One region of the Streptomyces sp. NPDC001700 genome, then DNA from elsewhere that is predicted to be linked to it. Evidence: riboswitches for the same ligand, from Rfam matches in the RefSeq annotation. Region 1 holds a riboswitch; the other holds the start of a gene.
The links. Region 1 has a riboswitch for glycine ahead of gcvP (aminomethyl-transferring glycine dehydrogenase). Riboswitches for the same ligand answer to the same signal wherever they lie in the genome.

Region 1 (5,894 bases):
CGTCCATACCCTGGCCCGCTATCGCTCCACCGTGTCTCCGAAGTGAGAGGCGACCCACCATGCCGCTGCTCGTGCCCCCGGCCCCCGCGCCCGCCCTGCGCAGCGTCCTCACGGCCCTTGGTTCCCCCACCGCTGTCCGTGAGGTCCGTACCCCGGCACTCAGCTCCCTGTCCGGCCCCTTCGAACCCGAACTCCCGCTCCCCGTCCACGTCCTGGACGGCATCACCACCCCCGTCGGCCCGCCGCGGGTCAGACTCACCGGCTGGCGCTTCATGCTCCGGGACGACGACCGCACGGTGGCCGCCGCGGAGGCCAGGCTCACCGCCGACGGCTGGGCCTTCTCGCACTTCTCCGAGGGTCCTTACGTGGCCTCGGCCGAACTCGCCCTGCGCCAGGCCGAGTCACTGCCCGCCGCGTACCAGCCACGGTTCCTGTCGATCCCCGAGCTGTACATGGTGGCGCTGTGGCTGCACGGCGACCCCGCCGCGGACGCCGCCGAGGGCGGTATCGAGGCCGGGGACCTGCTGGTGCCGCTGGCCCCGGCGCCGCCGGGCATCGCGGCCCACCACCCGCACCCCGCGGCCGATCTGCTGCCCGTCCTCACCCATCGGCTGACCCCGGCTCCGCTGCTGGGTTCCCCTGCCTGACCTGCCCCTTCCCTGACGGATGGCGCGCCCCGTGGCCCAGCGGGCCACGGGGCGCCGCGCTACGGGCGGGTAACAGTCCCGCCAGGGTCAACCGTCCGGTCGGGTGATGCGTCATCATCTAGCGAGACCGGTGCCGCGAAATCCCTGCGGAATCCTTGCCGCAGGGCAACACTGGAGCAACCAACCGACACTCAACGGGGGGCGGCCTACATGAACGCCGCAGCGAGCAGCAGGACATACACCTCACCGCAGCGAAAGAACCTCGCCATGTGCCAGCATCAACCAGCGTGCCCGTCAGCCGACTCCGCCGACCGGGAGGCCGCCCATCTCGTGGCGCACCATCCGGAGCAGGGCTGGAGCCTGCTGTGCAACGGTGTCCTGCTCTTCGAGGACACCGGTGAGCTGCTGCCGGACGGGCGCGTCATCGCCCCGTGCCGACCGCTCGCCACCGAGCACGTCGTGACCGCCGCCTAGGACTGACCACCTCAGCGGCGATTGGCAATTATCAGGGGCCGGCCCGGCGAGCACCCGCCGCACCGGCCCCATCGTTGTGTTCAGCTCGTTGTGCTCAGCTCTCGTACGACTCCATCGGCGGGCAGGAGCAGACGAGGTTCCGGTCCCCGAACGCCCCGTCGACCCGCCGCACCGGCGGCCAGTACTTGTCGGCGGCCGAGACCCCGGCCGGGAAGACCGCCTCTTCCCTGGTGTACGCGTGGTCCCACGCCCCGCTCAGCGCGGCGGCCGTATGCGGCGCGTTCCGCAGCGGGTTGTCGTCCTTGGTCCACTCGCCCGAGCCGACCTTGTCGATCTCCGCGCGAATCTCGATCATCGCCTCGCAGAACCGGTCCAGTTCCGCCAGGTCCTCGCTCTCCGTCGGCTCGATCATCAGCGTCCCGGCGACCGGGAACGACATCGTCGGCGCGTGGAACCCGTAGTCGATCAGGCGCTTGGCCACATCGTCGACCGTGACCCCGGTCGCCTTGGTGAGCGGCCGCAGGTCCACCACGCACTCGTGCGCCACCAGCCCGCCGGGCCCGGTGTAGAGCACCTGGTAGTGCGGTTCCAGCCGCTTGGCGATGTAGTTGGCGCCGAGCACCGCGGCCTGCGTGGCGTTGCGCAGCCCCTCGGCGCCCATCAGCCGGACGTACGCCCAGGAGATCGGCAGGATGCCCGCCGAGCCCCACGGCGCGGCCGACACCGGGCCGACCCCGGTGGCCGGGCCCGCGGCGGGCTGCAGCGGGTGGTTGGGCAGGTACGGCGCGAGGTGCGCGCGCACCGCGACCGGGCCGACGCCCGGACCGCCGCCGCCGTGCGGGATGCAGAACGTCTTGTGCAGGTTCAGATGTGAGACATCGCCGCCGAACCGGCCGGGCTCGGCCAGCCCCACCAGCGCGTTGAGGTTGGCGCCGTCCACGTACACCTGGCCGCCCGCGTCGTGCACGGCCGCGCAGATCTCGGTGATGTGCTCCTCGAACACCCCGTGGGTGGACGGGTAGGTGACCATGAGGACGGCCAGCTGCTCGCCGTACTGCTCGATCTTGGCGCGCAGGTCGGCGGCGTCCACCTCACCGTCCTCGCCGGTCTTGACGACGACGACCTTCATGCCCGCCATGACCGCGCTGGCCGCGTTGGTGCCGTGCGCGGAGGACGGGATCAGGCACACCGTGCGCTGCGGCTCGCCGTTCGCCCGGTGGTACGCCCGCACGGCCAGCAGCCCGGCCAGCTCGCCCTGCGATCCGGCGTTCGGCTGGAGGGAGACCTTGTCGTAGCCGGTGACCTCGGCCAGCCGCTCCTCCAGCTCGCGGATCAGCGTCAGATAGCCGTGGGCCTGCTCGATCGGCGCGAAGGGGTGCAGCGCGCCGAACTCCGGCCAGGTGACCGACTCCATCTCGGTGGTCGCGTTGAGCTTCATGGTGCAGGAACCGAGCGGGATCATGCCCCGGTCCAGGGCGTAGTCCCGGTCGGACAGCCGCCGCAGGTAGCGCAGCATGGCGGTCTCGGAGCGGTACTGGTGGAAGACCGGGTGGGTCAGGTACGTGTCCGCGCGCAGCAGCTCCGCGGGCAGCGCGTCGGCCGCCGAGGCGTCCAGCTCGTCGATGTCGGGAGCGCCGCTTCCGTCTCCGCCGTCGACACCGAAGGCGGACCACACGGCGGCCAGCTGGGCGCGGCCGGTGGTCTCGTCGCACGCGATGCCCACGTGGTCCGCGTCGGTCAGCCGGAGGTTGACCCCGGCCTCCCGGGCAGCGGCGACGACATCGGCCGCCTTGCCGGGGACGCGCGCGGTGAGGGTGTCGAAGAAGGCGCCGTGCGCCACGTCGACGCCGCCCGCCCGCAGCCCCTCGGCGAGGACGGTGGCGTAGCGGTGGGTGCGGCGGGCGATGCCCGCGAGCCCGTCCGGGCCGTGGTAGACCGCGTACATTCCGGCCATCACGGCGAGCAGGACCTGCGCGGTGCAGATGTTGCTGGTGGCCTTCTCACGGCGGATGTGCTGCTCACGGGTCTGCAGCGCGAGCCGGTACGCCTTGTCCCCGTCGGCGTCCACCGACACCCCGACCAGTCGGCCGGGCAGGCTGCGGGCGTGGGCGGCGCGCACGGCCATGAACCCGGCGTGCGGGCCGCCGAAGCCCATGGGCACACCGAACCGCTGGGTGCTGCCGACCGCGATGTCCGCGCCCAGCTCACCGGGCGAGGTGAGCAGGGTGAGCGCGAGCAGGTCGGCGGCGACGGTGACGATCGCGCCGAGCGCATGGGCCCGCTCGATGACGGGGCGCGGATCGCGGACCGCGCCGGAGGCGCCCGGGTACTGGAGCAGCACGCCGAAGACGCCGCGCTCGGCGATCTCGTCCGGGATGCCGTCGCTCAGATCGGCGACCACGACCTCGACGCCGGTCGGCTCGGCGCGGGTCTCGATGACCGCGATGGTCTGCGGCAGACAGTCGGCGTCGACCAGGAAGACGCCCTGCTTGACCTTGCCGACGCGCCGCGACAGCGCCATGGCCTCGGCGGCGGCCGTGGCCTCGTCCAGCAGCGAGGAACCGGCGGTCTCCAGGCCGGTCAGATCGGCGACGACGGTCTGGAAGTTGAGCAGCGCCTCCAGGCGGCCCTGGGAGATCTCCGGCTGGTACGGGGTGTAGGCCGTGTACCAGGCGGGGTTCTCCATGACGTTGCGCAGGATCACCGGCGGGGTGAAGGTGCCGTAGTAGCCGAGCCCGATCATGGACGGCAGCACCTGGTTGCGGTCCGCGAGCGCGCGCAGCTCGGCGAGGACCTCCGCCTCGCTGCGGGCGGGCGGCAGCCGCAGCGCCTCGGCGCTCTTTATGACCTCGGGTACGGCGGCGGCGGTCAGCTCGTCGAGGGAACCGAACCCGACCTGGGCGAGCATCTTGGCCTGCGCTCCGGCGTCGGGGCCGATATGCCGCTGCTCGAATGGAGTACCGCGCTCCAGATCGGCGAGCGAGATGCGGTGGGTGGTCATCAGCGGGGGCCTCCTGGTCAGCACGACCGGCGAGGGGCACCGCGGCGCGGGTGCCCGGACGGCCTCCCCCTCTGTCATCTCAACCTGAGAGCTTCACCGGTCCGCGTGTGGCCTGACCGGCTTTCACCGTCGGTGAGGAGGGGTTCCGGAGCTGTGCTCCCCGTGGCCCACCCTGCTTTCCAGAGTGACCTCACCCGCGCGGTACGTGTGCCTGAGAGATTCCGGGGAGGATTTGCTCCTTCGGCGCCCCCGACACCATTGTCGGAGGACTCTCCCGCACGGGGTCTGCAGCCACAGCCAGCGTACCAGCGCGTCTACGGGCGGGAGGGGTTGGTCGCCAGGTGCTCGAGTGGCCGCGTACGGGGATGTGGCTTTTGGTAGGTATCACTGGATCACCGCCATCTGATCGTCGCCACCTGTGGGAGAGAGCGTGCAGACGGACATCGACCCGCGGACCCTGATCGGCCGCAAGGCATTCGACCGCGAGGGCGCCAAGATCGGCACCGTGGACGAGGTCTACCTCGACGACGCGACCGGCGAGCCCGAGTGGGCGGCGGTACGCACCGGCCTGTTCAGCCGGGACGTCTTCGTACCGCTCGAACCGAGCGAGGTCGTCGGCGACGCGCTGCGGGTGCCGTACGACCGGGCGCTGATCAAGGACGCCCCGGACCTCGGCGTCGGCCGCCACCTCTCCCCGGAGCAGGAGCTGCAGCTGTACCACCACTACGGCCTGGACGTCACCGGCTGACCCCGCCCCTGGCTCCCGCCGGACCCGCCCGGCCCCTGACCGGCACCCGGACCGCCGCCCGGCACTCCGGCCGACGCCTCCGCCGCTTCCGGGGGCCGTACGAGCGGCAGCGGCTCGCCCGGCTCCAGCTCCGGGTCGTCCACCGCGAACGTCCGCACCCGGCCGGGCCCCGACCAGGGCAGCTCGAACCGTATGGTCACCCGCCCCACCCCGCTCCCCTGCACCCAGCCCGCCCCGAACTCGGCGTGCCGCACATCGGCCCCCGGCAGCCAGGCCCGAGGCCTCTCGGCGGCCTCAGCGGGCTCTGAGACGCCTGGGCTCTCCGGCTCCGGCACCTCGGAGCCGGGAGGCCTTCCCAGGGCCTCCACGGCGTCGTGAGCGGCTTGCGCGGCCTGCGCGGCCTGGGCCTCGTGGGCGGCCTGCGCGGCCTGGGCGAACAGATCCTCCTGCGTGTAGTCCGCGAGCCCCGAAACGCCCACCCCCAGCAGCCGCACCCCCGCCGTGGTGTCCACCCCGTCGATCAGCCGCGCCGCGGCCTCCTTGACCACGCCGGGGTCGTCGGTGGGCCCGCGCAGGGTCTCCGAACGGGTCAGCGTCGAGAAGTCGTACCGCCGCACCTTGATCACGACCGTACGGCCCGAACGGCCCGCCTCCCGCAGCCGCCGCACACAGCGGTCGGCCAGCCGCGCCACCTCCAGCTGCACCCGGGTGCGGTCGGTCAGGTCGACGTCGAACGTGTCCTCCACCGAGATGGACTTGGCGTCCCGCTCGGCGACCACCGGCCGCTCGTCCCGCCCGCTGGCCATCAGGTACAGCGATGTGCCGTGGGCCCGGCCCAGCAGCCGGACCAGCTCCGCCTCGCCCGCCTCCCGCGTCTCGGCGACGGTGTGGATACCGGCGCGGCGCAGCGCCTCCGCGGTGGCCGGGCCGACGCCCGGCAGGGTGCGCACCGGCATCGGGTCCAGCAGCTCCCGCTCGGTGCCGGGCTCGATGACCGCCATGCCGTCCGGCTTGGCCTGCTCGG
Region 2 (5,894 bases), on a different contig from region 1:
GCGTGCGGGGTGGTGCGGTGCGGCGGCGCGCCGGGGTGGGCGCACCTCCAGGGGGCGCGCGGGGTGGGTGCGCCCCCTGGGCGGCGCGCGGGGTGAGCGCGCCGCCCAGGATCCGGCCGGGTCCGGCTGGATCCGGCCGGGGTCCGGGTCCCAGGAGGCCTGGAGGCCGGACCGGGGGGTTACTTCGACAGGTGCGGGTACAGCGGGTGCTTGTCGGCGAGGGCGGTGACCCGCGCGCCCAGCGCCTTGGCGTCGTACGACGGCTTGAGCGCCTCGGCGATGACGTCCGCGACCTCGCGGAAGTCCTCGGCGGTGAAGCCGCGGGTGGCCAGCGCCGGGGTGCCGATGCGCAGACCCGAGGTGACCATCGGGGGCCGCGGGTCGTTCGGGATGGCGTTGCGGTTGACCGTGATGCCGACCTCGTGGAGCCGGTCCTCGGCCTGCTTGCCGTCCAGCTCGGAGTTGCGCAGGTCGACCAGGACGAGGTGCACGTCGGTGCCGCCGGAGAGGACGGAGACGCCCACCTCGCCGACGTCGGCCTGGGTCAGCCGGTCGGCGAGGATCCGGGCGCCCTCGACCGTGCGCTCCTGGCGCTCCTTGAAGGCGGCACCGGCCGCGACCTTGAAGGACACCGCCTTGGCGGCGATGACGTGCTCCAGCGGGCCACCCTGCTGACCCGGGAAGACCGCGGAGTTGATCTTCTTGGCCAGCTCGGCGGTGGAGAGGATCACGCCACCGCGCGGACCGCCCAGGGTCTTGTGGGTGGTGGTGGTCACGACGTGGGCGTGCGGCACGGGGGAGGGGTGGAGCCCGGCCGCGACGAGGCCCGCGAAGTGGGCCATGTCGACCATCAGGTACGCGCCGACCTCGTCCGCGATCCGGCGGAACGCGGCGAAGTCCAGCTGGCGCGGGTACGCCGACCAGCCCGCGATGACCAGCTTGGGGCGGTGCTCCTTGGCGAGCCGCTCGACCTCGTCCATGTCGACCAGACCGGTCTCGGCGTCCACGTGGTAGGGCACCACGTTGTAGAGCTTGCCGGAGAAGTTGATCTTCATGCCGTGGGTGAGGTGGCCACCGTGCGCCAGGTTCAGCCCCAGGATGGTGTCACCGGGCTGGAGCAGCGCGAACATCGCGGCCGCGTTCGCCTGGGCACCGGAGTGCGGCTGGACGTTGGCGGCCTCGGCGCCGAAAAGCTCCTTGACGCGGTCGATGGCGATCTGCTCGACCACGTCGACGTGCTCACAGCCGCCGTAGTAGCGGCGGCCGGGGTAGCCCTCGGCGTACTTGTTGGTCAGGACCGAGCCCTGGGCCTCCATGACGGCGGCCGGAGCGAAGTTCTCCGAGGCGATCATTTCGAGGGTGGACTGCTGGCGGTGGAGTTCGGCGTCGACAGCAGCGGCGACGTCCGGGTCGAGCTCGTGCAGGGAGCTGTTGAGAAGCGACATCTGGGTCCCGATCGAAGAAGAGGGTCAGTTTCCGGAGAAGGCGGCGTATTCCTCGGCGGAGAGCAGGTCGTCCGGCTCGTCCGTCACCTTCACCTTGAACAGCCAGCCGCCCTCGAAGGGGGCGGAATTCACCAGCGCCGGGTCGTTCACCACGTCCTCGTTGATCTCGGTGACCTCGCCGGAGACCGGCGCGTACAGGTCGCTGACCGACTTCGTGGATTCCAGCTCACCGCAGGTTTCACCGGCGGCGACGGTGGAGCCGACATCCGGGAGCTGGACGTACACGACATCGCCGAGCGCGTTGGCCGCGTGTTCGGTGATGCCGATCGTCGACACGCCGTCCTGGGCGGCCGACAGCCACTCGTGCTCCTTGCTGTAGCGCAGCTGCTGGGGGTTGCTCATGGTCCGATTCTCCTGGATAGGGGGGAGTGCTTGGGAAACGGGTCTTAAGCGGTGGGACGGATCACTGGGGAGAGGCGGGAAGGCGCGCGGGAGGTTTCAGCGCTCGCGGCGATAGAAGGGGAGCGCGACGACCTCGTACGGCTCCCGGGTACCGCGGATGTCCACCGTCACGCCCGGGCTGCCGGGCGCGGCGTGCTCCGCGTCGACGTACGCCATGGCGACCGGCTTCCCCAGCGTCGGGGACGGGGCGCCCGAGGTGACCCGGCCGATCTCGGTGCCACCCGGGCCCAGCACGGTGTATCCGGCGCGCGGCACCCGGCGGCCCTCGGCGACCAGGCCGACCAGGGTGCGCGGCGGCCGGGCCTCGGCCTCGCGCGCCGCGGCCTCCAGGGGTCCGCGTCCGACGAAGTCACCGGCCTTCTGGAACTTCACGACCCGGCCGAGCCCCGCGTCGAACGGGGTCGTGTCGGTGGTCAGCTCATTCCCGTACAGCGGCATCCCGGCCTCCAGGCGCAGCGTGTCCCGGCAGGACAGCCCGCACGCCACCAGGCCCACCGGGGCGCCCGCCTCGGTCAGCGCCTGCCAGACCCGCTCGGCGTCGTCCGGCGCGACGAACAGCTCGAAGCCGTCCTCACCGGTGTAGCCGGTGCGGGCGATCAGGGCGGACACGCCCGCGACGGTGCCCGGCAGCCCGGCGTAGTACTTCAGCCCGTCCAGGTCGGCGTCGGTCAGCCCCTTGAGGATCCCGGGGGACTGCGGCCCCTGGACGGCGATCAGCGCGTACGCGTCGCGGTCGTCCCGTACGGCGGCGTCGAAGCCGGTGGCGCGCTCGGTCAGCGCGTCCAGCACCACCTGGGCGTTCGAGGCGTTGGCCACGACCAGGAACTCCTGCTCGGCGAGCCGGTAGACGATCAGGTCGTCGAGGATGCCGCCCTCGCTGTCGCAGATCATGGTGTAGCGGGCGCGGCCCACGGCGACCGCCGAGAGCTGGCCGACCAGGGCGTAATCGAGGGCGTCCGCGGCCTGCGGCCCGGTGAGAGCGATCTCACCCATGTGGGAGAGGTCGAAGAGCCCGGCGCGGGTGCGCACCGCCGTGTGCTCGTCGCGCTCGCTCGCGTACCGCAGCGGCATGTCCCAGCCCGCGAAGTCGGTCATGGTGGCGCCGAGCGCACGGTGGACCGCGTCCAGCGCGGTGCGGCGGGGCGTGGGCGGGGCGTCGGTCATGGTTCAGCTCCCAGGGGCATGATCACGGCGATGACGGGACGGGCGGGCCGGAGGGGACGACAAGGACGGCACACGCGTCCTCCCCATCTGTCATCGGAACCTGAGAGGTTCGCCGTGACCTTCCCGCGCGGCGGGCTGGTCCGGCTTGCACCTTGGGTGGGGCCACCTGAAGTGGCCCGCTTTTCAGATCTGCCTCATCCGTGCGGTATCGGGGCCTGAGAGATTCAAGGGAGGACTTGCTCCTTCGGCGCCTCGGACGAGACCCGGCGGATTCGCCGGTGCCCGAGAACTCTCCCGCGCGGATTCAAGCGGCCGGTATGCAGTTGGCGCGGACATCATCGCACGTCCGCTCCAGAACGGAACCCCCGATCTGTGAGCGGCGTCGCGCACGGGCCTCCTTGATGGGCATTACCTTTTCTTGACACTCTCGGGGTACGGAGCCGCTTGACCGACCTTGGAGGACGATCACGGTGCACGGGCAGGGAACATACGCGACAACCCAAGGAACCCTGCCCGCGCGGCAGGAGCGGACGCCGTCAGACGGCGCGCCGGACGGCGGCGCGCCGGACGGCACGTCCGGCGGCCCGGTCAGACCGGGCCGCCGCGCCCCTGTGCACGACCTGCGGGGCGGAGTGGAGGCCGAGCTGCACTACCCGGCGCGCGACCTGATCATCGCCTCCGGACTGCCCGGCAGCGGCAAGTCGACCCTGATCAACCGGGTGGTCCCCGGCCACGACCCGAGCGGGACGGCCGTGGCGCGGGTGGACTCGCAGCGCACCCGGGAGGCCTGGGAAAGACGCATGCCCGGCTGGCTGCCGTACGCCGTCTACCGGCCGCTGGTCCGCTGCGCCCACTACGCGGGGCTGCGCCGGGCGCTCGGCTCGGGCGCGAGCGTCGTCGTCCACGACTGCGGCTCCCAGCCCTGGGTGCGCCGCTGGCTGGCCCGGGACGCCCGGCGCACCGGCCGTGGCCTGCATCTGGTGCTGCTGGACGTGGACCCCGCCGTCGCCCTGGAGGGCCAGGCGGCGCGCGGCCGGGGGGTCTCCGGCTTCGCCTTCGCGCGGCACCTGCGGGCGATGGGGCGGCTGGTGGCGCGGGTGGAGGGCGGACAGCCGCCCGAGGGCTGCGCTTCCGCCGTGCTGCTCGACCGGGCGACCGCGAGCATGCTGCGGGGCATCTCCTTCGAGTGACCGCACCGCCGTGTGAGGAAGTGCTGTCGCGCCGCTGTGTGAGGAAGTGCTGTGGAGATGCCCGGGCGGCCCATGGCCTTCCGCCGCACAGCCGTTAGGGTGCTGGTGCAGGTCGGACGAGATGGCGGTTGGGACGAAGATGAGTATTCCGGAGCACCAGGGCATAACCCCCGCTCACGGAGGATTTCCCGACGGCGCTTATCCCGCGTTCCCCGGTAATGAGCTGGAAGAGGTGCTCGCCGCCTCGATCGGGGTTCCGGGAGCCGGAGCGCGGATCGTCGAGACGCTCGCCCGCGCCCACCTCTGGATCCCGCTGCCGAACGGCGGCGGCCCCGACAGCCGCAACCTCGACCTGCCCACCATGGAGATCGAGGGCCAGGCGTATGTGCCGGTCTTCAGCTCCGAGCAGCAGTTCCTGCAGATCGTCGGCGGCCATATGTCGTTCACGGTCGCCCCGGCCGTCGAGTTCGCCCGTGGGCTGCCGCCGCAGCTCGGCATCGCGGTGAACCCGGACGGGCCGGTCGGCGTCCCGCTGCCGCCGGCCGCGGTCGAGGAGTTGTGCAAGGCCGGGCGCAGCGAGCTGGACGGCCCGGCGCGCGGCGGCAGGGTGCGGCTGTTCGAGCCCGACTGGCAGCAGGAGCCGGTCGACTTCCTGGCCGCCGCCGGGATCGAGTTCGGGGCGGAGTCCGGGGTACGCACCGCGCGGCGCGCGCTGGCCAGCGTCGAGGGTGATCAGCCTGCGCTGTTCGTCGGGGTCCAACTGGACGCGCCGGGCCCCGAAGGGCAGGCCCTCGCGGTGGAGGCGCTCGGCCGGGCGCTCGGCGCGGTGCCGGTCCCGTGGACCGTTCAGCTCGTCGCGCTGGACGTCGCGCAGGGTGACCCGGTGGCCACCTGGATGCTGGAGCGCGTACGGCCGTTCTACGACCGTGACCTGTGACGCACCCCGGGGACGGCCACCGGGGCCCGTAAGCTGGTTGGATGACCAGACGGGGCGGCGCGCGTCCCGATGAGTGCGGGCAAGGCCGAGAGAGGGGCGGACCCAGGTGAGCGCGGGCGCGGATTGGGGGGCGGCTGCCGGTCAGGTCGAGCGGATGCTGCAGCAGGTAGCTCCCGGCCGGTACGACGCCTACGAGGCGCTGCTGCACGCCCTCGCCGAGGGCCAGGTCTGGATGCTGCTGTGGAACGGCGCTCCCGGCGCTCCCGACGCCCAGTACGGGAACATGGACATGGACGGCCACGGCTACGCGCCGTGTGTGACCTCCGCCCAGGAACTCGCCGCCAGTGGCTGGAATCGCGCGCATGAGGTGGTGGACGCGCGGCGGATCGCCGACTCGCTCTACCGCGACCACTACGGCCTGTGGCTCAACCCGCACGCCCACGGCGGCGGCGTCGGCATCCCCTGGCTCGATCTGCGGCGCATCGCGGGCGGTCTTGACCGGCTGCCCGCCGGTCCGCTGCGGCTGACCGAACCGGCCATCGAGATCCCCCAGTTCTACGCCCTGCTGGGGCAGAACGCGCACCGCACCGCCGCGGTGCGCTCGCTGCGCCGCGCCTGGGTGCAGCCCGCGCTGGGCGCCCCGTATCTGGCCATCGGGCTGGATCTGTACGACAACAGCCAGCAGGCCGTGGAATC

Region 2: linked by a shared signal. The riboswitch ahead of gcvT (glycine cleavage system aminomethyltransferase GcvT) and the one ahead of gcvP (aminomethyl-transferring glycine dehydrogenase) in region 1 are both predicted to bind glycine.

Annotation. Positions count from the first base shown of each region.
Region 1 is NZ_JBSFGE010000039.1:10,407-16,300, reverse strand. It holds gene ACWC5C_RS39735 (hypothetical protein) at 60-647, shown strand; gene ACWC5C_RS39730 (DUF5999 family protein) at 915-1,121, shown strand; gene gcvP (aminomethyl-transferring glycine dehydrogenase) at 1,216-4,122, opposite strand; glycine riboswitch at 4,184-4,311, opposite strand; glycine riboswitch at 4,312-4,409, opposite strand; gene ACWC5C_RS39720 (PRC-barrel domain-containing protein) at 4,553-4,870, shown strand; gene ACWC5C_RS39715 (DNA polymerase IV) at 4,846-5,894, opposite strand, start outside.
Region 2 is NZ_JBSFGE010000007.1:278,966-284,859, reverse strand. It holds gene glyA (serine hydroxymethyltransferase) at 180-1,445, opposite strand; gene gcvH (glycine cleavage system protein GcvH) at 1,470-1,847, opposite strand; gene gcvT (glycine cleavage system aminomethyltransferase GcvT) at 1,944-3,071, opposite strand; glycine riboswitch at 3,265-3,378, opposite strand; gene ACWC5C_RS16475 (AAA family ATPase) at 3,542-4,261, shown strand; gene ACWC5C_RS16470 (enhanced serine sensitivity protein SseB) at 4,401-5,198, shown strand; gene ACWC5C_RS16465 (enhanced serine sensitivity protein SseB C-terminal domain-containing protein) at 5,353-5,894, shown strand, end outside.